4 regions of the Exiguobacterium sp. BRG2 genome follow, and region 1 is predicted to be linked to each of the others. Evidence: riboswitches for the same ligand, from Rfam matches in the RefSeq annotation. Region 1 holds a riboswitch; each other region holds the start of a gene.

The links. A riboswitch is a leader RNA that binds a small molecule or an ion and turns the genes downstream of it on or off. The one in region 1 is predicted to bind thiamine pyrophosphate.
Region 2: linked by a shared signal. The riboswitch ahead of Q9R23_RS02615 (thiamine phosphate synthase) and the one ahead of tenA (thiaminase II) in region 1 are both predicted to bind thiamine pyrophosphate.
Region 3: linked by a shared signal. The riboswitch ahead of thiT (energy-coupled thiamine transporter ThiT) and the one ahead of tenA (thiaminase II) in region 1 are both predicted to bind thiamine pyrophosphate.
Region 4: linked by a shared signal. The riboswitch ahead of thiD (bifunctional hydroxymethylpyrimidine kinase/phosphomethylpyrimidine kinase) and the one ahead of tenA (thiaminase II) in region 1 are both predicted to bind thiamine pyrophosphate.

What each region holds. Positions count from the first base shown of each region.
Region 1 covers NZ_JAUZUW010000001.1:278,085-286,099, reverse strand. The annotation lists gene Q9R23_RS01450 (glycoside hydrolase family 3 protein) at 45-1,961, shown strand; gene Q9R23_RS01445 (hypothetical protein) at 1,992-2,300, opposite strand; gene tenA (thiaminase II) at 2,352-3,047, opposite strand; TPP riboswitch at 3,121-3,227, opposite strand; gene Q9R23_RS01435 (DUF1002 domain-containing protein) at 3,421-4,302, shown strand; gene abc-f (ribosomal protection-like ABC-F family protein) at 4,578-6,377, shown strand; gene Q9R23_RS01425 (alanine/glycine:cation symporter family protein) at 6,574-8,015, shown strand, end outside.
Region 2 covers NZ_JAUZUW010000001.1:509,479-517,493, forward strand. The annotation lists gene Q9R23_RS02600 (MFS transporter) at 1-1,151, opposite strand, end outside; gene Q9R23_RS02605 (OsmC family protein) at 1,342-1,767, shown strand; gene nagZ (beta-N-acetylhexosaminidase) at 1,764-2,984, shown strand; TPP riboswitch at 3,041-3,143, shown strand; gene Q9R23_RS02615 (thiamine phosphate synthase) at 3,229-3,819, shown strand; gene Q9R23_RS02620 (FAD-dependent oxidoreductase) at 3,816-4,760, shown strand; gene thiS (sulfur carrier protein ThiS) at 4,757-4,957, shown strand; gene Q9R23_RS02630 (thiazole synthase) at 4,960-5,724, shown strand; gene Q9R23_RS02635 (ThiF family adenylyltransferase) at 5,721-6,728, shown strand; gene Q9R23_RS02640 (hypothetical protein) at 6,851-7,207, shown strand; gene Q9R23_RS02645 (exonuclease SbcCD subunit D) at 7,344-8,015, shown strand, end outside.
Region 3 covers NZ_JAUZUW010000002.1:104,437-112,451, forward strand. The annotation lists gene pknB (Stk1 family PASTA domain-containing Ser/Thr kinase) at 1-1,353, shown strand, start outside; gene rsgA (ribosome small subunit-dependent GTPase A) at 1,379-2,284, shown strand; gene rpe (ribulose-phosphate 3-epimerase) at 2,287-2,943, shown strand; TPP riboswitch at 2,966-3,075, shown strand; gene thiT (energy-coupled thiamine transporter ThiT) at 3,135-3,695, shown strand; gene Q9R23_RS03240 (thiamine diphosphokinase) at 3,697-4,299, shown strand; gene Q9R23_RS03245 (amino acid permease) at 4,355-5,758, opposite strand; gene rpmB (50S ribosomal protein L28) at 5,899-6,087, opposite strand; gene Q9R23_RS03255 (Asp23/Gls24 family envelope stress response protein) at 6,371-6,733, shown strand; gene Q9R23_RS03260 (DAK2 domain-containing protein) at 6,759-8,015, shown strand, end outside.
Region 4 covers NZ_JAUZUW010000007.1:117,129-125,143, reverse strand. The annotation lists gene Q9R23_RS10795 (organic hydroperoxide resistance protein) at 1-24, shown strand, start outside; gene Q9R23_RS10790 (hypothetical protein) at 52-225, shown strand; gene Q9R23_RS10785 (type 1 glutamine amidotransferase domain-containing protein) at 253-765, shown strand; gene mce (methylmalonyl-CoA epimerase) at 813-1,223, opposite strand; gene Q9R23_RS10775 (murein hydrolase activator EnvC family protein) at 1,488-2,933, shown strand; gene Q9R23_RS10770 (murein hydrolase activator EnvC family protein) at 3,135-4,412, shown strand; TPP riboswitch at 4,477-4,587, shown strand; gene thiD (bifunctional hydroxymethylpyrimidine kinase/phosphomethylpyrimidine kinase) at 4,703-5,506, shown strand; gene thiM (hydroxyethylthiazole kinase) at 5,487-6,254, shown strand; gene thiE (thiamine phosphate synthase) at 6,244-6,882, shown strand; gene Q9R23_RS10750 (hypothetical protein) at 6,996-7,337, shown strand; gene Q9R23_RS10745 (hypothetical protein) at 7,396-7,545, shown strand; gene Q9R23_RS10740 (ArsR/SmtB family transcription factor) at 7,542-7,763, shown strand; gene Q9R23_RS10735 (CHASE3 domain-containing protein) at 7,808-8,015, opposite strand, start outside.

The DNA of each region.
Region 1 (8,015 bases):
GAAAAGAATTCCAGTCGTGGTTTGACTAGAGGAGGATGTACATCATGAAAAGGATTGGGCAATTCACGTTAACAGCAGGACTCGCAGCAGTACTCGTTTCAAGTAGTTTGCCTGTCATGGCAGAGGCAGGATCTTCAGCAGATCGGATCAGTCAAAAAATCGACATGATGACACTCGAACAAAAAATCGGACAGATGATCATGCCGGACTTCCGGCAGTGGAATGGCAGTAACCATACGTCGCTTGCTCCGGAAGTCGCGAACATCATCGACCGTTATGATTTAGGTGGCGTCATCTTGTTTGCTGAGAACGTCAGTGAAACCGAACAGACGACAAAACTCGTTCATGATCTGCAAGAAGTCGTCAAACAAGATGACAGCAACGATATTCCGCTCTTTGTCACGATCGACCAAGAAGGTGGCATCGTCACTCGGCTCGGAACAGGAACGAACTTACCCGGCAATATGGCGTTAGGTGCGACCCGTAGTAGCGCGTATGCCAATGATGCCGGTCATATCATCGGTTCCGAACTGCATGCGCTTGGCATCAATGTCAACTTCGGTCCGGTTCTTGACGTCAACAGTAACCCTGGAAATCCCGTCATCGGTGTTCGCTCGTTCTCAAGTGACCCGGAGCTCGTCGGAACGCTCGGTTCCGCTTTGATGAAGGGTATTCAAACTGAAGGCGTCGCAGCGACCGCGAAACACTTCCCGGGTCACGGCGATACTGCGATCGATTCCCATTATGGCTTGCCGGTTGTCGACCGGTCCCTGGAGGAGCTGGAACAAGTCGAGCTCGTCCCGTTCAAGCGAGCCATCGCCGAAGACATCGATATGATCATGACAGGACACATCGGAATGCCGCAAATCGAGTCTGAAGTCGTCACGTCAAAAAACGGCACTTTCCCTTTACCTGCGACATTGTCGGATGACGTCATCACGGGCGTACTGCGCGAAAAACTCGGCTACGATGGCATCGTCATCACGGATGCTTTGAATATGCAGGCGATCGCCGACAATTTTACGGAATCAGAAGCCGTTCTGAAAACATTTGACGCCGGTGTCGACATCGCGCTCATGCCGACGATTCTTCGTTCCGAGCAGGATGTCACAAAACTCGACCAGATTTTTAAGGACGTGATTGCGGCAGTCAAAGACGGACGTCTGTCAGAGGAACGGATTGATCAATCGGTCGAGCGGATCCTGACGCTGAAGGCAGAACGCGGAATATGGAATGGCACGACGGATACGACATCCTTAGCTGATAAACTCGCGCAAGCGAACCAAATCGTCGGTAGTCCCGAACATAAAGCAAAAGAACGCGCGATGACGGAAGCCGCGGTCACACTCCTGAAAAATGATCAGCGGACGTTACCCTTCAAGCCGAAAAAGAATGCAAACGTTCTTGTGATCGCCCCTGCGACGGATCAAACGGACAGCATGAAAAAGACGATTGCTTCCCTGCCTAAGAACCGGAACTGGCACGTAACGACAGCGAATTACTCGGCTACTACGCTACCGCTCGACCAAAACCCGACACTACGGGCACAACTCGATGCAGCAGATTACATCATCGTTGGTTCAAACGTCAATACGAGTGCCAAACTACTGCCTACTGCACCAGAGCAAGCGATTCCAGCTTCAATCTTCCGGTATGCGAAACAAACAAATACACCATCCGCCTTGCTCAGTCTCCGTAATCCATACGATGTCGCCGTTCAACCGGACGCACCGGCACACGTCCTCGTCTATGGTTTTAAAGGGGATCCGAACGGACCGGACTCTGAAGCAGGCAATCTGAAATCAGCGGGACCGAACCTCCCTGCTGGTATTCGAGCAATTTTCGGAACGTTCAAACCGCAAGGCACTTTACCGGTTGATGTGCCGGTCTTTCAGAACGGTGTCTTTACCGATCAACTGCATCTCGAATTCGGTGATGGCTTTAAAAACTGGAAAAAATGAGAACATGATACACAAAAGACCGAGCCCCCTTTAAAGGATGCCTCGGTCTTTTAATGCTTGATACGGATATTCCGCTTCTTCTTTCGCACGATGGTAGACGCGGTAAAGTGAGTAGATCAGCAGTCCATAAATGACAATCATTATGACAGTCGAAATGAAGCTACCGACGCTAAATTCAAACTTGAACGTCACCTTCAAATTCCAGATGGTAGCATATGTGCCATACATCGTCACTAAAAGGGGGATGATATATCCAGCAAATCTAACGTTCGCTTTTCCAAGCATACGTTGTACAACGTAGGCAACGATAATGATCAGCAAAATGATAAAGATTTCCATTTTGATCCCTACTCTCACTATGATATATACCTAATTCTACCATCTATTCGTTTAAGAAGATACCGTCCGTGCTGGAATCGTCTCGTAAATCGACGTAAACGTTTCTTCCGTCCATCCCATATGCCAAAACAGCAACTCATAATAACAGCTCGTCACGAAATGCCGTTTCATCCGCTCTCGTTCAGCCGAGCTTGCTTGTTCCGCCAACGCATCAAGCCGTGCAATCTGTTCAAAGACGACCTTTTTGAACCATTCCGAACTATATGTGTCGATCCATTGCTGATAGATTTTTTCATCCGGTGTACACGTCAATAATTGTTGTCCAACTTCATAATACAACCAGTAACATGGCAAGATGGCAGCAATCGTCTCACCAAGCGTCCCTTCACTCGCATGATGCATGTGGGAGACGTAAGCATATGCTGTCGGTGCCGGTTCAAATGCTTCAAGATCTGCTTCCGTAATACCGAGCGGCTCAAAAAATGATTGATGTAAGCTCAACTCTGCCTCGTAAGTCGAAGTAGCATGCTCGGCAAGTGTCGCGATCGTCGCGAAGTCGTCTGCTTTTGACGCTGCCTTCGCTTGAATCTTCGCAAAGTGTTTTAAATAATAGGCATCCTGCATGACGTAATGCCGAAATTTCGAGAGCGGTAACGTTCCCTCGCCGATTCCTTGTACGAATGGGTGGGTAAAACTACTATCCCAATACGCTTGTGCCGCTTGTTTGATTTCTTGTGTGAATGTCATGATCTCATCCTCCTCGTTTAGTATGATACGAAAAAACACCACCCCGAAACACACGGGCATGGCGCAAGAAGAACAAGACTTGACGCCACTTCCCTCCGTAAGTACGAACTTAATCAGGTTCAAAGGGTCCGAACGTCTTCGTTCGTCTCAGTCGGTCTACCGACTCCCCTAGTGGTCATTATTCGATTCAAATTCACTATAGCATGCTGAAAATGGAAGTCAAGTTGTCCTCTTTTCGCTATACTATGGAGTGTCAGAAGACGGATGCCGTCTCCATCTACAGACCGATTCCGAACTTCTTTCGTTCTCGTACACTAATTTTAGTACCTGATACTATAGTTCATTCTGTTACTTACAATTGGAGGAATTCATTATGCATACACCAACAAAAATCATGGCGTCAGCCGTTATCGCTTCTGCTTTATTACTTCCGACAGCCGCATCCGCTGAGCAAGTCGTTGATAAAACAATCGTCACTCTCGGGGAGTCGCTCGGCGCAAAGGATAAGGCTTGGGTGCTTTCCCGTCTCAATGCACCGGAAGGCATCACGCCGATCATCGCCACTTCTGCTGACGAAGAAAAATATCTCGGGAAAAACATTCCCCAGTCGCAAAAAGGTGGCAACATGTATTCATCCGCTAAAATCGAATTGATGGAAAAAGGTGACGGACTTTCCGTTGCGACGGAAAACATTACGTGGGTGACGAAGGATATGTACTTGAACGCTCTCGTCACGGCAGGTGTCAAAGATGCCGACATCACGATCACTTCTCCTTATAAAGTGACTGGAACATCGGCACTGACAGGAATCATGAAAGCCTATGATCAAACTTCGGCTGAGACCGGAATCAAGCTGAGTGACGAACGGAAAGATTTAGCACAGCAAGAATTATCGGTCACTTCAGACGTCGGGAAGACAGTCGGGACAGATAAAGTCGCTGATTTGATGAATGAGATCAAGGCCGAAATCGCCAATCAAAAACCGGAAACAAAAGTCGAGATCGAAAACCTGATCGTCCAAGTCATTCAAAACAACAACATCCAACTGTCTGATGCACAGATGGATCGGTTGACGAATCTATTCAATCAAATGGAGCAAGCGAACATCAACTGGGGGCAAATCGAGAGTGGACTAAAAAATGCTGGTCAAGACATCCATGCGTTTGCAACGTCCGAGGAGACAAAAGGATTCTTCGCTAAATTATTTGATGGTCTGAGTGACTTCTTCAGCTCGATTGCTGGTGTGTTCAAATAATTCAGACTTCCGCAATTAACAAGATAATGGTAAACTGATTGTATCTGAAACGAAAGGTGGTGTGAAATGATGGACTTTGCTGCGTGCAAACATTGGTTAATGGAACAATTGTATCTGTTGCGCGCGATTTTTCATGGAATGGCGTTCTAAGGCACCCGTCTGCCCTTTTTAGAACTTCATGATTGAAAAATACAGCAAAGCGCATCTTTCACACACTAGGGAGAGTGCTATTTGCGCTCTCCTTTTTTTAATGCGCGCGAAAGGATCAACTCATTATGATGATTTGCGACATTCAACATCTGACAAAACAATTCGGAGGCGAAACGATCTTAACGGACGTTTCCCTCTTCTTAAACGAACACGATCGTGTCGGTCTGATTGGACGAAACGGGAGTGGTAAAACGACATTACTCCGCTTACTTGCTCGCCTTGACCAACCGGACGGTGGCGTCATCTATCAAAAGAACGGTTTGACGATTGGCTACTTGGAACAACTTCCCACTTATACCGAAACGATGACCGGACTCGACGTCCTTTGGGCGGCGTTTGAAGAGATCCTCGCAATCCGTTCTCGGATGCAACAGTTGGAGCTTTTGATGGCGACAGCGCCAGATGATCTGGATGCACTACTCGTTCGATATGCGGAAGCGACAAATGCATTCGAACAAAAAGATGGCTATCTACTCGACTCGAAGATCGAGCGCATGGTGAACGGATTACATTTACGTCCGTTACTCACTCGCCCTTTCCATCAGTTGAGCGGCGGTGAGCAAACTAAGATTTGCCTCGGTCGCATGTTGCTGATGGAACCACACCTCCTAATCCTTGATGAGCCGACGAACCATCTTGATTTAGCTGCCGTTGAATGGTTAGAACAATTCTTACGGGACTACACTGGAACTATCCTGCTCGTCTCTCACGACCGGGTCTTCTTAGACGCCGTCGTCACCTCGATCGTCGAGCTTGAAGATGGTGAACTGACCTCCTATCTAGGGAACTACAGTGCGTTCGTCGTCGAACGAGAACGTCGCTTGATGGAACAGTTCCACGCCTATCAGGAACAACAGAAAAAAATCAAGAAGATGAAGGAAGCGATTCGTCGACTACGGCAGTGGGCAAACGAAGCATCTCCACCGAGTGAGAAATTATTCCGTAAAGCAAAATCGATGGAGCGGGCACTCGAGCGAATCGAACGGATCAAACGACCGCAACTCGAAGCCAAAACCGCTGATGTCTCTTTTTCTTCTACCGATCATACGAGTCAAGTCGTCTTTCGCGCTGAAGAACTCTCGTTTGCTTACGGAATCCGCCACATTTTTGATGACGTCTCGTTCGAGATCATGGCACAGGATCGGGTCGCGATCGTCGGAACGAATGGGAGTGGGAAATCGACATTGCTCTCACTGCTGCTTGACGAATTATCACCAGAGGCAGGCACACTCACGCGTGGACCATCGAATCATGTCGGTTACTTGTCCCAGCATGCCCATTTCGAGGAGGACGCGCGGTTAATTGACTGGTTTAGAGACCGGATTGCCGTTCCAGAAGCGGAAGCCCGCCATATCCTAGCCCGGTTCCTGTTCTTTGGACCAACTGTCTTTCGGTCCATTTTGTCACTAAGCGGAGGAGAACGTGTGCGATTGCAACTCGCCGTCCTCGTTCATTCGTCGATCAATGTATTAATTCTCGACGAGCCGACGAACCATCTCGATATTGAATCAAGAGAGACACTCGAAGAAGCACTCGAGAATTTTTCTGGTACATTGATTGCCGTCTCACACGACCGCTATTTCTTGAATCGGCTTTTTCCGCAGATCCTGTGGCTCGAAAATGGTCTGACGCGTTATCATGGTACGTATACGTATGCTCAACAGAAGCGTACTGAGTTCGCTACGTCTTCCTCACTCCACGTAACCCCTCAAAAACCAAAACGCTTGTCACAATACGAGTTAGAAGTGCAGATCGAGCGGCTTGAACAGAAATTAACAAAACGTGAAAAACCGACCGATACCGTTTCTAAAAGCATCCAACAGCAACTCGATGACCTATACGAACAGTTGCTACAGTATGGATGATTTAGCTTTACTTGCCTGTCACTCTCGATACCGAGAGTGGCAGTTTTTTCGTTCATTCACAAGATTTCAGCATACGGTTTTTTAGCTAACCTTATTAAGTTTTAAAATTTTATTTTATTTTGTTGTTGATTATTTTCAGAAAATTCGTATAATTTAGCGTATAGTTTTTATTATTCTTTGGGAGGAATACACCATCATGAACGCCATTCAGCAAGTCATTCAAGGAAGTGTCGATTACGCTAACAACATTTTATGGTCGTATGTATTAATCGCTGTATTGATCGGCGGCGGGATCTACTTCACCATCCGAACTGGCTTCATCCAATTCACTTACTTAAAAGAGATGTTCCGCGTCACGCTCGATAAAAGTGAACAAACAACAGACGATAAAGGAGAAAGCATCACTTCTCTCCAGTCATTCTTCATCGGTGCTGCGACACGGATCGGTACGGGTAACCTTGCCGGTGTCACGATTGCCGTCACACTCGGCGGACCAGGTGCCGTCTTCTGGATGTGGATGGTCGCTCTCTTAGGGGGCGCGACGGCTCTCATCGAAAGTACACTGGCTCAAGTCTATAAAGTACGCGATACGAAATCGAACGCATACCGTGGTGGTCCTGCCTACTACATCGAAAAAGGCTTGAAGAACCGAGCTCTCGGAATCGTCTTTGCAATCTTGATTGCTGTGACGTTCGGCCTTATCTTCAACTCCGTTCAATCAAACACGATTGCCGCTGCCTTTGACAATGCGTTCGGTATCAACACAGCTGTCGTCGGCGCAGCACTCGTCGTCTTGACGGGACTCGTCATCTTTGGTGGTGTCCACCGTGTCGCGAAGTTCTCTGCAATCATCGTTCCTATCATGGCAGGTCTCTACTTGATTGCTGCTCTTTATGTCGTCGTTACGAACCTGACGGAACTTCCTGGTGTGTTCGCAATGATTTTCAAAAGTGCCTTCGGAATCGAGCAAGCATTCGGTGGCTCGGTCGGTGCTGCAATCTCACTCGGTGTCAAACGCGGATTGTTCTCAAACGAAGCGGGAATGGGGTCTGCTCCAAACGCTGCGGCGGCGGCTGAAGTCTCTCACCCAGCAAAACAAGGTTTCTTACAAACACTTGGTGTATTCCTTGATACGTTGATCGTCTGTACAGCGACAGCAACGATTATTCTCCTCAGTGATAGTTATGCGGCTGGAAATGGCGAAGGAATCGGCATGTTGCAAAACGCGCTCTCCGAAGAATTTGGTGCAATTGCCCCACCATTCATCGCACTCAGCGTCTTCTTATTTGCTTTTAGTTCGATCGTTGGTAGTTACTACTACGGTGAGACGAACATCGAGTTCATCAAACAAAGTCCAGCAGCCGTCTTCGGTTTCCGGATTGCGACAATGGGCTTCGTCTTCATCGGATCTATTCTCAGCCTCGGTATGGTATGGAGTTTTGCCGATCTCTTCATGGCAGGCATGACATTAATCAATATGACAGCGATCCTCCTCTTGAGCGGCATCGCTCTCAAAGTCATCAAAGATTATCAGGAACAACGGAAACAGGGACTCGATCCTGTCTTCTCAGCAAAAGCACTCGGGATTGAAAATACGGAGTGTTGGGACGTTGAAGAAGAAGCTCGTCCTGCTGCTGG
Region 2 (8,015 bases), 230 kb from region 1:
GTTAATAAAGCAGCGACAAGCGCAACAAGCCCACCGACCAGTGCCGTGTTCATCATCGGACCGTTCGCATAAACGATGCCACCGAGTGCCGAACCGAAGGCAATCCCGACATTACTCGCAACCGGCATCAAGGAAGCGGCGAGTCCTTTTGCTTCCGGATTGAACTTTTCGGCGAGGTCAATCAAGTAGATTTGTGTCGAAGTCGTTAGTAGAATCGACATCAATGACATCAAGGCGATGTTAAACAGACCAAGTGAAAGGGATACTGTCGTGAAATATAATGCAGCAAGGACGATTGCTTGCACGACGAAGACGAACCGTAAGCGTCCCATCGGATTTTTACTAGCAATCTTGCCGGCAAGGATGTTACTGAAGATCGAGACGACACCATAAGCGAGCAGGATCGGACTAATCCATGTCTTCGCGATGCCGAGTTCCGTTTGCAGGATCGGCACGAGGTACGTGTAGACGACGTAAGTTGCTCCGAAGCCGAACGACGGAATGAAGAAGGCAATCAGGATCCGTGGATTAGCGAGCAATCCAAGCTGCTCCTTGATTGAACCGGAGCCCGTCGATTGCTGGACGGGAACGATCTTCCACACAGCGTGGACCGCAATCATTCCCATGACTGTCGTCAGCCAAAACGTGGCTGCGAAGCCAGCGTGTTGACCGATGAACGTACCGATCGGAACACCAAGTACGTTCGCGAGTGTAAAACCACCAAAAATGAACGAAACGGCGACACCGCGCTTCGCGACAGGTACGCCATCGCTTGCGACGACCATTGCGAGCGAGATCAAGACACCGGTCAGGATGGCTGTCAGGTTGCGGGTGGCGAGCAATACTTCGTAACTTGGAGCAAAACTACTGGCAAGGTTCAGTAAGACCCAAACGAGTAACAGACGTAGAATCAGGCGACGCCGTTCCAAGTGACCGGTCAGCGACATGACAATCGGTGTACCAATCGCAAAGGAGATGGCAAATGCCGAGACGAGCGTACCGGCTGTTGCGATCGTGATATTAAGAGCTGAGGAGATTTCAGCGAGGATCCCGACGATGACGAATTCGCTTGTTCCGAGAACGAACGTCAGGAGCGACAACGTGGCGATCAACAGCCAATCGCGTCGACTTAAACGAGTAGTAGGTGACATGGATGATTCCTCAATTCTGGCGCTTGCGCGCGAAACTATGAGTAACAGGATAGCATGAAACGATTTCGTCGGGTATCGCAAAGCGAGAATTCGGGAAAAGAACCATTATTCGAAATAGCGTGTGAATTTCCAGGCTTGCTATTTTTTGCGTATACTACAGTAGAAGACTACTGACAAAGGAGTGGAAACGATGCAAGCGACAGTGACATGGAACAAACAGATGGGGTTTAGTGGACAGACGGAATCAGGGCATCATCTTGCGATGGATGCAGCACCGGAGAACGGTGGCGAAAATCAAGCACCACGACCGACTGAACTGCTGCTACATGCCGTTGCCGGCTGTACTGGAATCGACATCGTCTCGATTTTAGAGAAGATGCGCTTGACGATCACTCATTTCGAAATGGATATCGAAGGGGAACGGGCAGAGGATCATCCGCGGCGCTTTACGTCGATCTCGATTCATTACCGGCTTGAAGGTGATCTCCCGGAAGATAAGGTCCGTCGTGCCATCTCGTTATCAAAAGATAAATACTGTTCGGTCTCGCAATCCTTGAACGCTGAGATTTCCGTCTATTATTCCATCAATGGTGTCCGGAGCGAGGATCCTTTGTGAAGAAAGTAGTACTGATCGGTTGCCTGTTGCTTGCAGGGTGTGCGCAGGAGACGACGGAACCAACGAAACCATCACAACCAGCAACGAAGCAACCGACGGAGGCGAAGAAATCAAAGCCTGAGCCGACAAAGGAAGAACGACAACAAGCACGATTAAAGCAGCAACTTGAAGCGATGTCGACGTCAGAAAAGATCGATCAATTGCTCTATATCGGAGTTGCCGGCACGGAACTTTCAGCAGCTGACCGGAAATTGTTGCAGACGCATGCGATCGGTGGGGTCTTACTGCTTGGTGGGAATATTACGTCAGAAGATCAACTCTTGACGTTCACGCGTGCCATTCAAGAAACGAACCAAAAACCGTATGCCTTCGTCGGGGTTGATGAAGAGGGCGGACGGGTCAGCCGGGTACCGGATCAACGATTACGTCTCCCGACGAGTCAACGGATGGCGCAAGGTGCAGATGCTGCAAAAATGGAAGATGTCGGACGTACGCTCGGTCACCTGTCACGATTTTATGGGTTCAACATGGACTTCGCACCGGTCCTTGACGTCAATAGCAATCCGAACAATCCAATCATCGGCGACCGTGCGTTAAGTGCTGATCCGAAGACCGTCGCGACTCTCGGTACGGCCCTGATGCATGGGATGCAAGAGACGGGAACGATTCCGGTCGTCAAACATTTTCCCGGTCACGGCAATACGAGTGTCGATTCCCATGTCGGTTTGCCGAAAGTGACAGCATCAAAGGAAGAACTGAAGCGAACGGAACTGTTACCGTTCCAAGAAGCGATTCAAGAGGGCGCCGAGATGGTGATGGTCGCCCATATTCTCTATCCCGCGTATGACGATCAAAATCCATCTTCGCTCTCGAAGCCGATCTTGACTGACCTCTTGCGTCAACAACTCGGATTCAAGGGTGTCATCATCACGGATGACCTTGTCATGGGGGCGATCACGAAACGATATGGTCTCGCGGAAGCGGCACGCCAGGCACTTGTCAATGGAGCTGATATGGCGATGTTTTCGGAAGCAGGTGCCTATCCGAAGGTCCACACCGAAGTGATGCAAGCCGTTAAAGAAAAAACGCTGACGCCTGCGATGCTCGATGCTAAAGTGATGCGGATCTTAAAGCTGAAGCAGACCTATGCCGACAGCCAGAAGCAACAGCGACCGACGAAATCGGAGCTTATTCAGCAAGTGGAAGCGCTCAACTAGGACTAGCGAAGTAAAGCAACTCATGCTAGACTAATGGGGCAAGCCAATTAAACACGAAAAGACACTAGGGGAGTCTCCCAGCAGACTGAGACGGAAGTATCCGGACCCTTTGAACCTGATCTAGTTCGTACTAGCGGAGGGAAGTGGCTCGAAACCTTAGATATCCTTAGCGCTTTAGCGCATTTTCGGACCACTCCCTTCAACATCGGGAGTGGTCCTTTTTCGTATCGAAAGGAAGAACATGATGCGTTTACATCTGATTTCGACGGGATCCATCAATCCACGCGATGGAGTGGAAACCTTTCAATCGCTTCAACCATATACGGATCAGCTTCATCTTCGAGAACCGAATTTGTCGGCAGCAGAATTGCTAGAACTGATTGACGCGCTCCTTGCGAAAGGGTATTCGCCTAATCAATTAACCGTTCATGACCGGGTCGACGTCGCCCATGTCGCTGGTATCGGTGTGCAGTTGACTCGACGATCCTTACGCGTCGGCGATGTAAGGCGTCACTTTCCGAATCTTATCATCGGGAAATCCGTCCACTCTCTGGCAGAAGCACTTGCAGCGGAAGCGGAAGGAGCCGATCGATTGCTGTACGGTCATATTTATCCGACAGCGTCGAAACCAAACGTGCCACCGCGAGGGATCGATGCCTTGAAGCAAGTTGTCACTTTCACGACGAAACCAGTCATCGCAATCGGCGGGATCACTCCTGATCGCATTCCTGAGATCGCAGTGACCGGTGCAAGCGGAATCGCCGTCTTATCCGGTATTCTCGGTCAAGCGGACCCGCATGCTGCCATTCAGCGTTATCAGGGGGTACGGGTATGACGGATCACATCATCATCGGTTGTGGAGTCATCGGTTTGACGCTTGCTTACAGTCTCGCTTGTCAGAACGAATCCGTTCTTGTCCTTGATCGCGGAACATGCGGACAAGGGACGAGTCGGGCGGCTGCCGGAATGCTTGCGACGGACATCGAGCTGAGAGAAGAATTGCATACACTTGCCGCGCGAAGTCGCCGTCTGTATCCGTTACTTGCGCGACGCCTCACGCGCGAGACCGGGATCGATTGTGGCTACCGGGAACAACCATTTTTATTGAAACGAAATGGGCAAGAATACTTATTTCCATCGGTCGGTCAAATCGATCCGCGACGACTAACGACTGCATTGATGCATGCCTTACGAAATCGTGGGATACCAATCGAAGAACAGGTGGACGTCACGCGAATCGAGGAGAGTAATGATTTCATTAGGGTTGAGTCGAACACGGGAACGTGGACGGGACGAACGGTGACGGTTGCTGCCGGACGCGGGTCCCAAGCCTTGCTCGATACAGCTGGTATTTCGATAGCGACGCACGGTGTCAAAGGGGAATGTCTGGCGGTCCGTCTCGCGGGTCAGCCGTTACGCTCGATCCTGTTTGATGACGACGTCTACCTCGTACCGAAAGCGGACGGACGGATATTGATCGGTGCGACCGAACTACCGCACGACGAGACGATCGGTGTTAGTGTCGCAGGAGTCACGTCACTGCTTCAAGCAGCAGAGCGTCTCTATCCACCGATCCGTGATGCTGTCATCGAAGAAGTCTGGTCAGGCGTACGACCACAAACAGAGTTCGGCTTGCCATATATCGGAGTCGCCGATTCATCCCGTCGGATCTTTATAGCGACGGGGCATCATCGGCATGGCATATTACTCGCACCGGCGACAGCGGAAGTTTTGGCAAACACATTACGGTTGATCCTAAAGGAGGAAGTCCGATGAATATTACGATTAACGGCAACGACCACACCATTGAACAGATTGAGACGATTGAGGACATGCTCACGCAACTTGGCTTAGGGGAAAAACTCGTCATCGTCGAACAGAACCGACAGATCATCGACCGCGGAGCTTACGATCAAACGGTCGTTCGGAACAATGACACATTCGAAATCGTTCATTTCGTAGGAGGAGGATAAAGATGTTGAAAATTGGAGAAAAGACATTCGAATCACGGTTATTACTTGGAACGGGGAAATATACGGATGCTACGGTACAGCAGGAGGCCATCGATGCGTCCGCTTCACAAATCTTGACGTTCGCTGTCCGGCGGCTCGATCTCTTCGACAAACAACAATCGAATTTCTTGGAGTCGCTTGATTTAACGAAGTACGATTTACTACCGAACACGGCTGGTGCGAAGACAGCGGAAGAAGCTGTCCGGCTAGCAAAGCTTGCGCGGGCATCCGGTATGTGCGACATGGTCAAGGTTGAAGTGATTGGGTGCGATAAGACATTACTACCTGACCCAATCGAGACGTTACGGGCTTCTGAAGAGTTACTCAAAGATGGGTTCATCGTCTTACCGTATACATCGGACGACGTCGTCCTTGCACGACGACTCGAGGAACTCGGCTGTCATGCCATCATGCCGGCTGCGTCACCGATCGGGTCTGGGCAAGGCATCCTCAATCCGCTCCACCTAAAGTTCATCATCGAGCAGACGACGGTGCCTGTCATCGTCGACGCTGGCATCGGTTCTCCAACTGACGTTGCCTATGCAATGGAACTGGGAGCGGATGGTGTCTTATTGAACTCCGCTGTCGCCCATGCCCAGGATCCAGTCAAGATGGCGCACGCGATGCGACTAGCCGTCGAAGCAGGGCGCTTCGGCTACGAAGCGGGAAGAATCGAGAAGAAACAGTATGCAGTCGCGAGTAGTCCAACGAGTGGATTGATTCGATGACACGTTATTCACGTCAAACTCGATTTCGACCGATTGGAGAAGCTGGACAAGCACGCTTCGCAACAGCAAAGGTACTGATCATCGGGATGGGGGCACTCGGAACAGCATCGGCAGAACAACTCGTTCGCGCTGGTGTCGGCGTCGTCCGAATCGTCGACCGCGATTATGTCGAGTGGAGTAATCTACAACGGCAACAACTCTATACGGAGGATGATGCACGGCACAGCATACCGAAGGCGATTGCTGCAAAAGCGCGACTTGAAGCGATTAATTCGACGGTGACGATCGAAGCACATGTATTAGATGTCGACCGGGCAGCGCTGACGTGGCTTCTCGATGATATTGATCTCATCATCGATGCGACGGATCATTTCGATATTCGTTTACTGATGAACGATATGGCATTGTTGCGCTCGATTCCGTGGATTTACGGCGGCTGCATCGGCAGTTACGGGATTACTTTCACTGTTCGCCCGGGAGAAACGCCATGTCTGCAGTGTCTGCTCGATCAATTACCACGTGATCAGGAGACGTGTGATACGGCGGGAATCATCGGTCCAGCTGTTCAGATGGTCGCCTCTCTACAAGTGACGGAAGCGTTGAAGTGGTTGAGCGGGAAGACGGACGCGTTGCGGACACGTCTGCTTGCCTTTGACGTGTGGTCGAATACATTCCAACAAATCAACGTCCAGTCACTGAAGCAAACAGAGTGCCCCTCGTGCGGCATCGAGCCGTCTTATCCTTATTTATCGAATCAAACGGTGCGTTTCACGGCACTGTGCGGTCGCGATGCCGTTCAAATCCGTGGAGACGGGCAGCGGGATCTCGAACAATTAAAACAACGCCTCCAGCTGGTTGCGTCGATTTCCGCCCATAATCCATACTTGCTGGCGTTTACGACGGATGAGCATCGAATGGTCGCCTTTCGAGATGGTCGTGTCTTGATTCATGGCGAGGCGGATCTCGTTAAAGCAAAACGACTGTATCACGCCTATTTCGGATAAACGTTCATAAAACAGTAAAACTAATTTTAAAAATATATGTTTTAAATGTTTAAAAAACAGGTAAATAAGACTTCAGACATAAATCGGTCTACAGGTTTTGAACGTGAAGAGGAGTGATTCAGATGAAACAAGAATTCGATCCGATGAAGGATCAAGCACAGACGGAAGAAACACAGGCGGTTGTCCAGCAAGCCAACTGGAATCCGGACCGGTACCGGACGAACTTGAACCCATTCTATCTGTCACCTTGTAGTGTCGAACGTAGAGAAGATTTGCATCAGGATGCATCGAAGATTCTCGAAGTCGAGACGTCGTCGCCCCTCCAACAACTTTTTGAACACAATCAAGCAACGCATACATCCGGACCAACGGGCAAAAAATTTAAGACAGGCATCGTCGTCGGTGTCGGTGCGATCATCGGCGGATCAGTTTCTGTGATTCGTTCCGTCCAACGTTTTAGAAAGCAACGGACGAAGTAATACGCTCGTTGTGAAAGCGCAAAAAGCAGGAGGCATTCGCCTCCTGCTTTTTGTGTTCCAAACGGATGTTCGTCGCAGAACGAACGCTCGCATGCTACACTTAAGCTACTATATTTAAAAAGTGAGTGTGATGAAGATGAAATGGATACATACTGCCGATTGGCATCTCGGTAAAATCGTTCATGGCGAGTCGATGCTCGGGAACCAACGGGCGGTCCTGAGCGAGTTTTTGACACTCGTCGATCGCGAACAACCGGATGCAATCGTCATTGCGGGTGACTTATACGACCGTGCCGTCCCGCCGACAGAAGCCGTTGAACTACTCGATGAGACGCTCGCTGCTCTGATTCTTGACCGGGACATACCGGTCATTGCGATCAGCGGAAATCATGATTCAGCCGAACGGTTAAGTTTCGGAACGACGTTACTCCAACGGGCGGGTCTACACCTTGTTGGAAAATTGACGCCGGTCATCAAGCCGGTCGCGATCAAGGGAGTATCATTTTACCCGGTGCCATTTGCCGATCCTGCGACCGTCCGGTATGTGCACAATGATGAAACGATTAAGACGCATGATGACGCAATGCGGACGATCCTTGCCGGATGTGTCCCAGACGGACCGAGTGTTCTCGTCGGTCATGCCTTTGTCATCGGTGGACTCGAGACAGATTCGGAGCGGCAATTATCCGTCGGAACGGCAGGGCAAGTTAGTGCGAGCCAGTTTGCACCGTTTACCTATACAGCACTCGGTCATTTGCACAACCCGCTTGCAATTCAATCCGAGACGGTCCGATACAGCGGATCGCTC
Region 3 (8,015 bases), on a different contig from region 1:
CTTGGTGCTGTCTTATACGAACTTGTGACAGGACAAGTCCCGTTCGAGGGTGATTCACCGGTTGCAATCGCTTTGAAGCATCTGCAAGATACACCGCGTCGTCCATCCGTCTTGAATCCGAAAGTGCCACAAGCGCTTGAGAACTGTATCATGCAGGCGCTCGCAAAAGCACCACATGACCGCCAACAGTCCGTCGCAGCCTTTAAGGCAGATATGGTGACGGCGTTGTCTGACGAACGAGCAAGTGAAGGCATCCGAGGTGCAGAAGAGGATGAGATGGAAAAGACGATGGTCTTATCACCTGTACAAGTGCCAGAAGAATCAAAAGCGGAACCGGACACACCTGTCGTCACGACCGTTCAACCGAAACCGTCAGAAAAGAAAAAGAAAAAACGCTGGTGGGTCATCCTATTATTACTGGTATTACTCGGTGGAGCGGCTACGACGTTTGCGATGTGGCCGGATCCTACCGTTACGGTACCGTCCGTCGTCAAAACGGATGGAGATGAAGCGGAAACGAAGCTTGAGAAACTTGGATTTGTTGTCGAGACGACAGAACGAAACAGTGATACGGTCGATGAGGGAGACGTCATCAGTCAGACACCGCGTGAAAACGCACAGGTCAAGAAGGGCTCGACAGTCAACTTGGTCGTCTCTACCGGAAGTGCTCCGGTCGAAGTACCGGATGTGACAGATGACGCTGAAAAAGAGGCGATTGAGACGTTAAAAGAGGCTGGATTCGCTAAAGTCGAGGTCGAACGTGAAAAGTCGGATGAAATCGAGCGAGGTAATGTGATCCGGCAATCGATCTCGGCTGGTACGGAGGTCATCGCGAAAGAACAAACGATTACGATCACCGTCTCGGAAGGAACATCTTCCTTCGAGTTGAAGGATTTGACGAACTTATCGAGTGACGAAGCAAAAGCCTACCTGGACGAAAAAGGGCTCGATGGAACGTTCGAGCAAGAATTTTCTAGCGACGTGAAACTCGATCAAGTTATCCGTCAATTCCCACAAGCAGGGACTCAAGTCGAACCGAACGACTCCGTGACGGTCTTCATCTCAAAAGGTGAGGAAGAAAAAACGTTGACAGCGACGTTCCCTGAAAAGGTCGTCTATGACGCGGTCAGCGAGAACGAGGACGAGGAACCACCGAAACAAGTCATCCGGATTGAGACGGAAGATGCGAAAGGGAAGCGGACCGTCATCGAGGAATCAATTGACCAAGATGAGACATTCGACGTGCCGGTGACGATTGATCCGGGAGAAGAAGGCAAGATTACGATTTATAAAGACGATACGGTGTATCGTTCAAAAACCATCACGTACAATCAAGCAAAAGACGCACAGTAAATGTGATGAAAAAGGAGTGCATAGGATGACGGAACAACGCATCGAAGAGAATCGAGAAGGAACGATCATACGCCTGCAGGGTGGCTTTTATGATGTCATGACACCAGAAGGAGAGGTCCGTTCACGGGCAAGAGGGAATTTCCGAAAACGCGGCATCAGTCCAGTCGTTGGAGACGAAGTCGTTCTTCATATCGAAAGTGAGACCGGGTATATTCTCGAAGTGAAGGAGCGGGACAACTTTTTAGTACGCCCGCCTGTCGCGAATATCGATCAAGCGTTGCTTGTCGTCTCGGCTGCAGAACCTGATTTTTCAGCGCACTTGCTCGATCGTTTCCTCGTCTTGATCGAAGCGAAGGAAATCCAACCCGTCATCCTGTTAACGAAGATGGACTTGCTTGATGATGTCAAAGGTCCTGCAGTTAGAGAGGCAATTGCCGCTTACCGGAAGATTGGATATACGGTCATCGAGACATCCAGTGAGACGTTGTCGGGTGTTGAGCAAGTCCGTCCGTTACTGGCCGGGAAAACGAGTGTTCTTGCCGGACAATCCGGTGTTGGGAAAAGTTCGCTCTTGAACGCACTTGAACCAACACTCGACTTAGAGACGAGTGCGATTTCGAAATCACTCGGACGTGGGCGGCATACGACACGACACGTCACGTTGATGCCACTTGCCGAAGGCTTGATTGCTGATACACCAGGTTTCTCGAACCTTGATTTTCCGTATGATATGGAAATCGAGGATGTACGGTGGAGTTTTCCTGAATTCGTGGCTGTACAGGACGAATGTAAGTATCGAGGATGTTTGCACTTGAATGAACCCGGATGTGCTGTCAAGGAAGCCGTCGAAGCACAAGAAATCATGTCCTCTCGTTATGAGAACTATGGTATGTTTATAGACGAAATCAAGAATCGAGCCCGGAGGTATTGAAGATGATTAAAATTGCACCATCTATCTTATCAGCAGATTTTGCGAATCTTGAGCGTGATGTCAAAGCAGTCGAGGCAGCAGGCGCGGACTATATCCATTTCGATGTCATGGATGGTCAGTTCGTACCGAATATCTCGTTTGGACTGCCTGTGCTCAGCAGTTTACGTCAAAAGACGGATATGGTCCTTGATGTCCATTTAATGATTGACCAGCCAGAACGTTTCGTTGAAGATTTCGTTAAGGCAGGGGCAGATATCGTGACGTTCCACGTCGAAGCGACGAACCACGTCCACCGTGTTTTACAACAAATCAAGCTATCCGGTGCAAAAGCAGGGGTCGTCTTGAATCCTCACACGCCATTATCGACGATTGAACACGTCCTTGAGGATGTCGATATGGTCTTATTGATGACGGTCAATCCGGGCTTTGGTGGACAAGCCTTCATCGAGAATGTCATGCCAAAACTCGCATCACTTGCACAAATGAAAGCAGATCGTGATCTGACATTTGAAATCGAGATTGATGGTGGCGTCAACCCGGAAACAGCAAAACTTTGCATCGAAAACGGCGCGAACGTTCTTGTCGCGGGATCAGCAATCTACAATGCACCAGATTATGCGGAAGCGATCACTAGCATTCGTCAAGGGGCTGCCGTATAATAAGAACGAGAAAACGAAATATGATGACCGCAAGGGGTGTCGCTTGAAAAGCGGCTGAGAGGAGTCTTTTAGACTTTAACCCTTCGAACCTGTTCCGTTCAAACGGACGTAGGGATGTGGCGCACGCAGGCAGTACGGCGTTCGTCGTATTGCCTTTTTGCGTCCTCTCGTACAATGAAGGAGGAAATAGCATGAAACGGTTACAAATGATGATGGAAATTGCCATCTTCGCAAGTCTCGGGGTCGTCTTTGATTTACTGATTCCATTTAAAATGCCACAAGGCGGTTCAATCAGCTTAGCGATGTTACCGATCTTTGTCATGGCATTTCGCCACGGTGTCATCGGAGGTGTCGTCACAGGAGCGCTTGTTGGTACGATCCAACTGATGTTCGCCCCACAAGTCTTGACGATCGTCCAACCATTACTCGATTACACGATTGCATACGGTGTCGTCGGACTGAGCGGTCTGTTCGCCCGTCAGGTTAGACAAACTGCACGTAACGGACAAAAGAAACGTTTGATGGCGTTCGTTCTCCTTGCAACACTATTAGGCGCAGGACTCCGTTATATCTGTCATGTCATCAGCGGAATCGTGTTCTTCGCGAAATATGCAGAAGGTCCAGTCGTGCCATATTCATTAGTTTATAACGCGACATACATGGTACCATCTTATGTTTTATGCGGTGTCGTCGCGGGTCTCCTCTTTACAACTGCGCCACGTTTACTACGTTATTCAGCACGAGGCGTCTGAGATGCGGGCGATTCTCGTGTGCGCCGGTCCTCAAGAAGAAGTGCCTGATTTGCGGATGCTTTGTCAGTCTAGTGATTTCATCATTGGTGTCGATGGTGGTGTTCAGACTATTGAATTGTTTGGGCTGACATGCGACATGACGATCGGTGATTTTGATTCGCTTGGTTACGTACCTGAAGGAGCAATCGTTCATCCGGCTGAGAAAGATGAGACGGATCTCGAACTCGCCCTTCGTACAGTATCAGAGATGAAACGGTTTGATGATACTATCATCGTCGGAGCAACAGGTGGACGACTCGACATGACCGTTCAAAATGTGTATTTATTGAAGCAATACCCTGAAGCGCGACTCGTCACGAAACGGGAAGAGGTGCGATATTTGGCAGTAGGATCGTATGCAGTCGAAGCCGAAATCTATCATTATCTTTCTTTCATTCCACTTGTGCCGTCAATCTTGAGTTTAGCTGGAGTCAAATATCCACTTGATATGCATCCTGTTCCGGTCGGAGGTTCCTTGACCGTCAGTAATGAATGGAGTACGTCAGAAGCGACAGTAGAGCTCCATCAAGGAGAACTATTGATGATGCGAACACTTAAGGAATAGAACAAGCATATGAAAAAAGGCCGTGGATGATACCGCGGCCTCTTTTCATATGGCATTATTCTTCGAGTTGGGAAGGGGCGACTCGAATGTCACTTTGAGCCGATAGGTGTTTTCCTTTAATGAACAGATGATAGCTTCCCCACATGACGAGGAAAAATGGAACACCGATGTATAAAGCAATTCGTTGATCCGCTTGAAACGCAAGACTGAAAAGGACAACGACATTAAGTGTCAACGATATCAACGGTAATGCTGGATAGAATGGCGTCTTGAACTTTAGTTCGGATAGATCATGTCCGTTTCGGATGAACTGACGGCGGAACGCAAGTTGCGAAGCGGAAATTGAAATCCAACCGACTTGAGCACCGAGTCCAGCTAAAGACAAGAGCCAGATAAAGACGGTATCCTCTGCGAAAAAAGCTGTCAGAAGAGATAACATCGCAAACATCATCGTAAAGAGTAAAGCGCGCATCGGCACACCACGGGCATTAACATAAGATAATTTCTTTGAAATCATCCCTTCTTGTGCCATTGCCCATAACATTCGGGTCGCGGCATACAATCCCGAGTTCCCGACGGATAATAGTGCTGTCAAGACGACGATGTTCATCAAGTCAGCGGCATACGGGATGCCGATCGCATCAAAGACCATGATGAATGGACTACTGACTCCGCCAGCCGTCTCATACGGAATCAATGCACCGACGATCGTGATCGATAAGACAAAGAAAATGAACGTGCGCCAAACTGTATTCCGGATAGCTTTTGGAATCGATTTTTCAGGCGTATCGGACTCCCCAGCCGCGACACCGATCAATTCGGTCCCCTGAAAAGCAAAGTTGACAGCAATCATCGTCGTCAAGACACCGAGAATTCCGTTCGGAAACCAACCGCTTGCCGTGAAGTTTGCAAACAATGAGGATGGACGATCTGCTTCCATCGGTAACCAGCCAAACCAAGCTGCGCCACCAAGAATGATGAAGAAAAGAATGGCGAGTACCTTTAAACTTGAGAACCAGAATTCCGCTTCCCCGAACGCTTTGGCGGAGACGGCGTTTAAACCGAATAACAAGACCGTAAAGACGGTACACCAGACAACGACCGGCACATTCGGAAACCAACGGTCCATCAAACTACCGGCAGCTGTGATTTCAAGCGCGACCGTCACAGCCCAGCCGAGCCAGTAAATCCAACCGACGGCAAAGCCGACCCCTGGTCCGATAAAGCGGGTCGTATAGGTCTGAAATGACCCCGAGACCGGCAGATAGACCGCTAATTCTCCAAGACATAACATCGTCAGATACATGATGGTCCCACCCACGATGTAACTGAGGACCGCCCCGAGAGGTCCTGCTTGTGAAATCGTTAATCCTGACCCTAAAAATAAGCCTGTTCCGATAATTCCACCGAGTGAAATCATGAACAGGTGTCGACTCGTCATCTCTCGTTTGAGTTGCATGATGACTTCCCCCAATTCTGACAAAATAAAGTACGTTCCTATTGTAAGCGTTTTCAATAAAAGCGACAATTAGTTTATGAGAAAAATAAATGAGGGCATAAAAAAACCGGAAGGGAAGATTCCCATCCGGTGGTTGCGCCTTATACGCGTTCGACTTTACCTGATTTAAGAGCTCGAGCTGAAACCCAAACCTTTTTTGGCTTACCGTCGACGAGGATACGTACTTTTTGTACGTTGACTCCCCAAGTACGTTTTGTTTTGTTCAATGCGTGTGAACGGTTGTTACCCGACTTTGGCGATTTCCCAGTAACGTAGCATTTACGTGCCATGCGTTCCGCCTCCTTTTATGTTGTTTTGCGTTCGTCCTAATAGACACTTTGCTATCTTAGCATGGTGTCAAGGCGGTTGCAACATAAAAAAAGTAGCTGACAAGAAAAAAACTTGACAGACAACCTCGAAATTTAAAATAATGGATGAGGATGATGGTAAAAGTTCATTTGACCGCTACTATTTTTCACTTATTCATTGTATAGTCAGTACGGCGACTTTTCAATAGTAGGTCCTTATAGTAGAATTATGAGAAGAATACAATATTCAAAGGGGGCTACTCAGGTGGCGATCGAGATGAAAACGACCTATGGAAAGATTGATGTAGATAATGATGTCGTCGCGCAACTTGCGGGCGGCGCAGCAATGGAATGTTTTGGTGTCGTTGGTATGGCATCTCAGTCTCAAATCAAGGATGGTCTTGCTGAACTCTTAAAACGTGAGAACTTTGCACGCGGTGTCATCGTTCGACAGTCTTCAGAGCAAGTTCATATCGATATGCATATTATCGTAAGTTATGGGACGAAAATCTCAGAGGTGGCGAACAACGTACAGAGTCGCGTGAAATACACGCTCAGTCAGGCACTAGGTCTTGACGTGACATCTGTGAACATCTTTGTCCAAGGAGTCCGCTTGACGAATGTCTAAGGCGGAAATAGAGGAGGAAACTTTAGTGAGTGTAGATCGTTTAACAGGAGCGCAGTTAGTCAAGATGATTCAAAATGGCGCGGCGAATCTTTATCAAAACGCAGATTTCGTCGATTCATTGAACGTCTTCCCTGTGCCAGATGGTGATACGGGAACGAACATGAATTTGACGATGACTTCAGGAGCAAAAGAAGCAGGTAAATCCACTTCGGATTCTGTATCGGAAGTCGCGAACGTCTTCGCACGTGGATTATTAATGGGGGCGCGCGGAAACTCTGGCGTCATCTTAAGTCAATTGTTCCGTGGATTCTCGAAATCAATCGAAGGCAAAACAACGATTGATACGAAGGAATTCGCAGATGCATTACAAAAAGGTGTTGATACAGCATACAAAGCAGTCATGAAACCGGTCGAAGGGACAATCTTGACAGTTGCCCGTGAAACAGCTGTCGCTGCTATCGCACAATCTGAGACGACGACGGATTTCTTAGAGTTGATGCGTCAACTCGTCGAAGCTTCGAAAGTATCGCTCGACGGTACACCAGAACTTCTTCCTGTATTAAAAGAAGTCGGCGTCGTTGACTCTGGTGGTCAAGGTCTCGTCTGTATCTATGAAGGATTCCTCGCGACACTCGAAGGAAAAGAACTTGATAAGCCACATGCGCCAGTCATGGAAACACTCGTCGAAGCAGAGCATCATAAATCGGCTCAAAGCTTCATGTCGACAGAAGAGATCCATTACGGTTACTGTACGGAAATCATGGTTCGCTTCCAAGATGACAAGTTAGCAAATGCACCGTTCAGTGAAGAAGCATTCCGGAACGAATTATCGGAATTCGGTGATTCGTTGCTCGTCGTCGCGGACGAAGAGCTCCTTAAAGTTCACGTCCACGTTGAAACGCCAGGAGAAGTCATCACAAAAGGACAACGTTTCGGTGAGCTCGTTGCTGTTAAGATTGAAAATATGCGTCAACAACACTCGACGATCCTCGAAGAAGAGGGCGCGAACCAAGTCACTCCAGTCGTTGCACCGAAGGCAAAAGCAAAAGCGGCCCTTGTCACAGTCGCAATGGGTGAAGGAATCAGCGAACTCTTTAAATCACTCGGTGTCAGTGTCGTCATCGAAGGCGGACAAACGATGAACCCGTCAACGGAAGACATCGTCAAGGCGATCGAGGATGCACACGCTGAACACGTTTATGTCTATCCGAACAACTCGAACATCATCATGGCCGCTGAACAAGCAGCATCTGTTGCGAATTGTGGCGTAACCGTCGTGAAA
Region 4 (8,015 bases), on a different contig from region 1:
GTTAAAGTCGTTGATTCGTTATAAGAAATACATCCTTAAGGAGGGTTTTCGATGGCACCAAAAGAAACCGATCGTCCAAATGAAAAATTGGAAGATGAACGGGATCGTCTGTCTGATAAAGAACGGAAACTGACAGAGGAGCAGCAAAAGGAAATCCTAAAAGGGAAAAACGAGATGCCAGATGATCCGGTTTCTCCACGAGATCGCGGAGAAGATTCGATTTAAATTCAAACAACTTGGGAGATGAATCACATGTCTAAAAAAGTAGCAGTCGTACTCGCCGATCATTTTGAAGATGTAGAATTCACTGGACCGGTTGATGCGTTAAAAGAAGCGGGGCACGACATTACTGTCATTGGTGCCAAAAAAGGTGCAGAGCTTGTTGGTAAACAGGAAGATGCAAAAGTAACCGTTGATCTCTCAATTGATGAGACATCGGCGGCAGACTATGATGCCCTTTTGATACCAGGTGGATTTTCACCAGATTTACTACGCGAAGATGAGCGTTTCGTCTCATTCGTCGAAGAATTCGATATGTCAAAAAAACCGATCTTCTCGATCTGTCATGGACCTCAGTTGATGATTAACGCCAAAATCGTTAAAGGAAGAAAAATGACAGGTTATAAATCAATTCGCATCGACCTAGAAAATGCTGGAGTAGATTTCGCGGACGAAGAAGTCGTCGTTGATGATAATTTTATCTCAAGTCGACAACCGGATGACATTCCTGCATTCAATCGAGAAATCGTTGCAAAACTCGGCTAATCGTATAAAACAAAAATCAGCACTGCGTTATCGCAGTGCTGATTTTTTTATGAGTTCTCTGGATAATCACAGAGTTCCGTGATAACCCCATGTGAATGACGAGGGTTCATATAAATCAGTCGTCGTCCAAACGGCGTCGTTCGATACGTATCTTCTAAAAATGTTAAGCCTTGTTGTTTTGCTTCGGCGATTGCTTGATCTAAATCATCAACACGGTAGGCAATGTGATGGACTCCTTTTCCACGTTGTTTTAAAAAACGAGCGATTGGACTATCCTGGCTAGTTGGTGTCAACAGCTCGATATGCGCATCATCGAACTCGATGACGGCGATGTTGGAAGCGACACCAGGTGCGGGGTTTGAGTACTCTTTTGTTAATGTTCCACCAAGTACTTTTGTATAAAATGAGATTGCTTCTTGCATATCGCGAACGGCGATGCCGGTATGATCTAGTTTCATCTGATGTTTCCCTCCATTCGCTTCAGTTTCCCAAAAATGAATCAAAGTTGCAATGGGAAGCTGTTTTCCATCATTTTCTATTACATAGAAGAAGAACGATTTATTTAAAATGAAATATCACTGAAATATTATGGAAGAGGAATGAATGCTATAATCAAAAACGTTCCTATAAATAAGAAAAACTATTATAGAATTTAATTTTAACGTAACTGTTATTCCATATAATTCATCGACATACTACTAGAGAAAAAGAGGGAATACTACATGAAAAAAACGTTCGCGTCGCTCATCGTTTCCGCACTAGTTCTTTCATCAGCACCTCATTTTGCAGCAGCTGACGATTTAAGTGAACAGAAAGCTAAAAACGAACAACAGCAACAAGACAATGCTAAAAAACAAAAAAACTTAGAGTCTTCCGTTAATCAGGAGGGTCAAAAAATTTCTAAGACGCAACAAGAAGTCAATCGATTAGACGAAGCCTTGAATGAAAAGATCTTTGCTGTCGAAACGAAAGATCGTCAAATTAAGGCGACGGAACGAGAAATCGTTCAACTTGGAAAAGAAATCGAAAAGTATAAAGCGAAATTAAAACGCCAAGAAAAACTACTTGGGGATCGTCTTCGTGTCATGCAAGAAAATGACGGGAACTCGATTAAATGGGAAGAAGTCATTTTTGGGGCAAAAAACGTCGGTGACCTCGTTAGCCGTGTCATGGCCGGAAAATCGATTTCAAAGCAAGATGATAAAATGATCACGGATTATCAAAATACGCAAAAGCAATTAGCGGATGCACAACAAGAAGTGAAAGACAAGAAAGCACAATTGGTTGTTGAAAAGCAAGAATTGAAACGCCAACAAGCAGAACTTGAATCGCAATTAAAAGAGCGAAACAAACGCTTAAAAGAATTACGTAAGAAAAAAGAGAAATTTGAAACACAATTGATGGATGCAAAAGAAGTCCAGCAAATTCTGATTGCTCAAGAAAAAGCGATTGCAGCTGAAAAGGCAGCACGTGAACGTGAAGCACGGATCGAAAAAGAGCGTCAAGCTCAAGCAGCACGTGAAGCAAAAGCGCGAGCAGAAGCTGAAGCAGCTCAAGCAGCGGCTCAAAAAGAAGCTGAGCAACAAGCAGCTAAAGAAGCAGCGGCTCAGCAGGCAGCACAAGAGAAAGCGTCGCAAGCCGCGAAACCTTCTGGTTCGACGAAACAATCGACTCCAAAAGCATCTACACCTGCGCCAGCACCAGCTGCGCCAACACCGTCAGCACCTGCGACACCTAAACCGTCACCATCATCCGGTGGTCTGTTCATCCATCCAACGGTTGGGGCTGTCACGCAAGGCTATGGCTCAGCAGGTGGAGAAAACGGTTATACGTTCCATAACGGGATCGACTTTGGTGGTCCGGTTGGAACTCCAATCGTTGCAGCTGCAACAGGAACAGTCATTACAGCATCAGGTGGTGGTCCTTACGGAAACCACATCATGATTGCCCACCAATTAAACGGTAAAACGTACACAACATTGTATGCTCATATGAGCGCACTCAATGCTCACGCAGGTCAACGCGTCAGTCAAGGTGAACAAATCGGTTTACGTGGAAGCACTGGGAATTCAACTGGTCCACACTTACACTTTGAAATCCACGTCGGTGGATACAGCTATAGTGCAACTGGTCCAGCTAGCTCAGTGAACCCAATGACGATGTTTTAAACAGTAAAGAATCGTTGCTTATGCAGCGGTTCTTTTTTTGCGATTTTCAAAAAATAAATGATTATATTACAAAAAACGTTTTCATTTGAAATGTAAATGAAATTTTTTTGAAACGATTAGGGTGCTATAATCTATTTCAGATGTGAGAGAAACTTGAATACTATAATAAAATATGAAAAACATAAGTGAGGAAAACGATATATGCTAAAAAAACTAATTTCTACCATTGTTTTAGGAGCATTACTTATAACAGGAACACAACCAATTGCGGCAGCAACGATCAAAGAAAAAAAGGCTGAAAATGCCGCAGAACAACGTAAATTAGAAAAAGCAATTAAAAAACAAGAGTCGAAAATTTCGAAAGAACAACGTCAAATCAATCGAATCGATGCAGCGATCAACGAAAAGATTTTTCAGATTTCCGAAAAAAATAAACAAATCGAGAAATTGAATTTGCGAATCGATGAATTAAAAGCAGACATCGTTCGCTACGAAGAGATGTTGAAAAAACAAGAAGAACTACTCGGTGATCGTCTACGTGTCTTCCAAGAAAACGATGGAAACTCAATCAAATGGGAAGAAGTCATTTTTGGATCGAAGGATTTAGGTGATTTATTTAGTCGTGTCATGGCAGGGAAAAAAATCGCGGAGCAAGATGATAAAATGATTTCGGATTACATCGCAACCCAACAAAAGCTAGCGGAAGCAAAACAAGCGCTCGTTGAAAAAAAGACGAAGCAGGTTGAAGAGAAGAAAACATTAATCGAACAAAAAAAAGCGTTGAAAGTTCAAATGAAAGAACGCAGTGCTACGCTTAAAAAATTAAGAAAAGGTAAGACGAAGTTTACGACAGAACTTCTAGACGCGAAAGAACTACAAGCGACACTTGAAGCTCAAGAACGTGCGATTGCGGCAGCGAAGGCAGCAGCTAAAGTGGCGGCTGAAAGAGCAGCAGCCGAGAAAGCAGCAGCTGAAAAAGCCGCTAAAGCGAATGCTCAAGCAGCAAAACAAGCAGGTAAGAGTTCAGAATCACCTACTTCAGTTGCTTCACCCGTTGTTTCGAGCGGTGGGAAATTCGTTCGTCCATCTTCTGGTGGCGTATCACAAGGGTTTGGACCAGCAAGCGGTGCGAACGGCTATACGTTCCATAATGGTGTCGATTTCAGTGGTTCGGTCGGCTCACCAATCGTCGCAGCAGCAGCTGGAACGGTCATTACAGCTTCAGGTGGTGGGCCTTATGGAAATCACGTCATGATTTCTCACTTCCTTGACGGGAAAGTCTATACGACAGTCTACGCTCATATGAGTTCGTTATCTGTTCATGCAGGACAAACAGTTTCTCAAGGTCAGCAAGTTGGAACACTTGGTAGTACTGGGAATTCAACAGGACCACACTTGCATTTCGAACTACATGTCGGAGGCTATCAGTACAGTGCCTCTTCTCCTCTGAATGCAGTTAATCCATTAGCATATCTATAATTCAAAACGAGCTTCGGCTCGTTTTTTTCTTGCCGCTATGCTACAGTTAAGGCGAAATGAATACTTGAGCAACTAGGGGAGCTGGAGGAATCCGGCTGAGAGGAAAACCAATCTGTTTTCGACCCTATTACCTGAACTGGATAATACCAGCGTAGGAAAGTTGAGCCGAACGGATACCGAAATGGTTGGATAACGATTTCGTATAGCGTCGACTGCTTTTTTACAGCGGTCGACGCTTTTTTTGTCGGTAACAACTCCCTTACATTGCTCGATGGAAAGGTGAGAAAAATATGAAACATGTATTGACGATTGCGGGATCTGACTCCGGTGGTGGAGCTGGAATTCAGGCAGATTTAAAGACATTTTCAGCATTGGGCGTTTATGGGATGAGTGTTTTGACAGCGGTAACGGCTCAAAATACACTGGGCGTTCAAGCAGTAGAAGAGTTATCATCGGAAATCGTTGATGCCCAATTAGCTTCAATCTTTTCAGATATTCGTGTGGATGCTATCAAAATCGGTATGGTCTCGAATGCACAAACGATTCACGTCATTGCAACACATCTTCGCAAACAGACAGTTCCAATCATACTAGACCCTGTCATGGTCGCAAAAGGCGGGCATGCCCTATTGCGGACGGAGGCAGAGGAAGCACTAATCGCGGAGTTACTGCCACTTGCGACACTCGTCACACCAAATTTACCGGAAGCAGAGCGCTTAACAGGGCAATCAGTTACTAATCTAGAGGAGATGCGACTGGCGATGCATCAGTTGGCTATGAAGACTGGAGCTGTCTTGCTAAAAGGTGGACATCTACCGGGAGCTGCCACGGATTTATTATGGGACGGGCAAGAAGAATACCGTTTCACATCAGATCGGTTAGATAATCAACATACTCACGGAACAGGCTGTACCTTATCTGCAGCGATTGCGGCACGGATGGCACTTGGAGAAGCTTTACCGGACAGTGTACGTCAGGCCAAGAAGTATGTTACAGAGGCGATTCGTCATGGATTTGCTCTCGGACAAGGGATTGGACCGACACATCATTTTCATTCACTTTGGAGGGATTCACATGTTTACGACCATTCTTAAACACAAACCACTCATTCATCATTTGACGAACACAGTCACGATCAATGATTGCGCCAATGTCACACTTGCCGTTGGCGCATCTCCAGTCATGGCGGAGGATATTCGCGAAGTGGAAGAGATGGTTCGACTCGCGCAAGCTCTTGTCTTGAACATTGGAACAATTGATGCAGACATGCAAGCAGCTCAACGACTCGCCGCAAGCGAAGCGAGACGCTTGAACGTTCCGATCATCCTTGATCCAGTTGGAGCGGGAGCCACATCATTGCGTACGTCCTTTTCAAAAGAATTGAGTAGACTCGGATGTACGGTCGTTAAAGGAAATGCTTCAGAAATCAAGACATTGCTTGGGGAGAATGGACGAACAAAAGGAGTCGATGCTGCTAGTGATGAGATCATGGATCGAGAAATCATTCGTGCATTCGCTCGTAAACAAAAGTCCGTCATTGTCGTCACAGGTCCAATCGACTACATCACGGATGGCATGCGCGAAGTGGAACTACAAGTAGGTACGCCGCGTCTCGGAGACGTCACAGGTACGGGGTGTATGACAGCTTCTTTGATTGCGAGTTTTCTTGGTGCAGGATATTCTGCGTTTGAGGCAGCAGTCCACGGAACATTTATCATGGGAAAAGCAGGAGAACAGGCAGCATCAGAAAAAGGTCTAGGTAATTTCAAACGAGAGTTGTTCAATGCAATCAGTCTGATGACGGAGCAAGATTTGATGGAGGTGGTAGAACATGTCAATTGATTATTCCATTTATGCGGTGACAGATCGTCGATATCATCCGGGAGTTGCAATCGAAACGGTCGTTGAAGAAGCGATTTTAGGTGGTGCAACGATTATACAATTACGGGAAAAAACAGCGCAGGGAAAGGAATTCTTCGAACAGGCAGTCCGGTTAAAGAGACTGACGGATCGTCATGATGTTCCTTTGATTATCAATGACCGAATTGATATTGCGTTACTTGTCGGAGCTGGTTTGCATATCGGACAAGAAGATATTCCTCTAACCGCAGCGCGACGTCTCTTACCGAACACTGTGATCGGCGTATCGGTAGCAACCGTCGCGCAAGCGATTGAAGCAGAACGAGATGGAGCATCTTATTTAGGTGTAGGTTCTCTATTTGCGACGTCATCGAAAGCAGACGCCGACTCGATGCCACACACGATGCTTCAAGCGATTCGCGAAGCCGTGCGCTTACCTTTAATTGGCATTGGCGGAATTACGGCAACGAATGTCGCTTCTCTTCCTATCCCATTAGAAGGATATGCGGTCATCTCGGAAATTTTTGCTAAAGAAGATCGACGGCGTGCTGCACAACATATGACAGATGCTGTACGGGAATGGCATCAATCTCTTCAGAACAGGGTATAATCCGTTCAGAGGTGATTGTATTGAAATGGCAGACGATCCGTTTTCGGGGCTATTGGATCCGGTATCGATTGGAACCACAAATCATTCGCGTGGATAATCGGGGGATCTACCATTTGGGGAAAATTTTATTTCCGCGTCCTAATCGTGTATCTTATGAAATGGCTCTCTTGCTGAAGGAAAAGTATGAAAGACGCTACAAACGTCCGTTGTATATCAAGACAAGTTCGATCGCTACAGAAATTTGGGGACACACCCACTTAGACATCTATTATCGAATACTGCTTCGTCTCCCGATTCCTGCTCGATTACGTAAGCGTTATAGGAATCGATTGGAGAGTACGAAGATCATCGATATCGGTGTACGTGCGGTCGATCAAAATCGAATCGTTTGGGATATCGGTGATTACGTAGGGGGATGGGTTGTATTTTGGCTCATTCGTAGGCGGATGCGCTGAACTTGCAAATGTCCTGTTTCTCATGGTGCAATATAGAAATAGAAACGAGGTGACGGACATGGACATTCCCCGTTGTGAAACGATTGCTATTGATGAACAGCGTGCGTCTGAGATTGGACAAGTCGTTGATACGATTCCGACGCTTGAAATCGGAAAATTATTTAAGATCCTTTCAGATGCGACACACTACGAATCGTTTATGCGTTGACGATCGAAGAGGAATTGTGCGTTTGTGATGTCTCTGCTTCTGTCGACTGCTCGATTGCGACAGCATCTCATCATCTTCGCTCCCTGTTAAAACAAGGGCTCGTCAAGTTTCGTAAAGATGGAAAAGCCGTGTATTATTCTTTAGATGACCATCATGTGTCGTCGCTTGTTCATATGGCGATGGAGCATGTACAAGAGGGAAAAGCAGTATCTGAATAATTCTTAGAGTAAACGAAAAGCGCAGCTTTGGCTGCGCTTTTCGTTTACTCTAAGGACGATTCGTCTGACTTGTTAGGTGCGAACCGGTGGGAAAAAAAGATTGTCGCACTAATTAATAAAAAGGACAGAATAGAGAGACTGAGACACATCCATTTATATGTAGCGACTAAAGTATCTGATTGTTGTAATTTTGCTTGAAGTGTCTTATACAAATCATCTTTCACACGAGATAAGTCCTCGAGAATCGTTTGT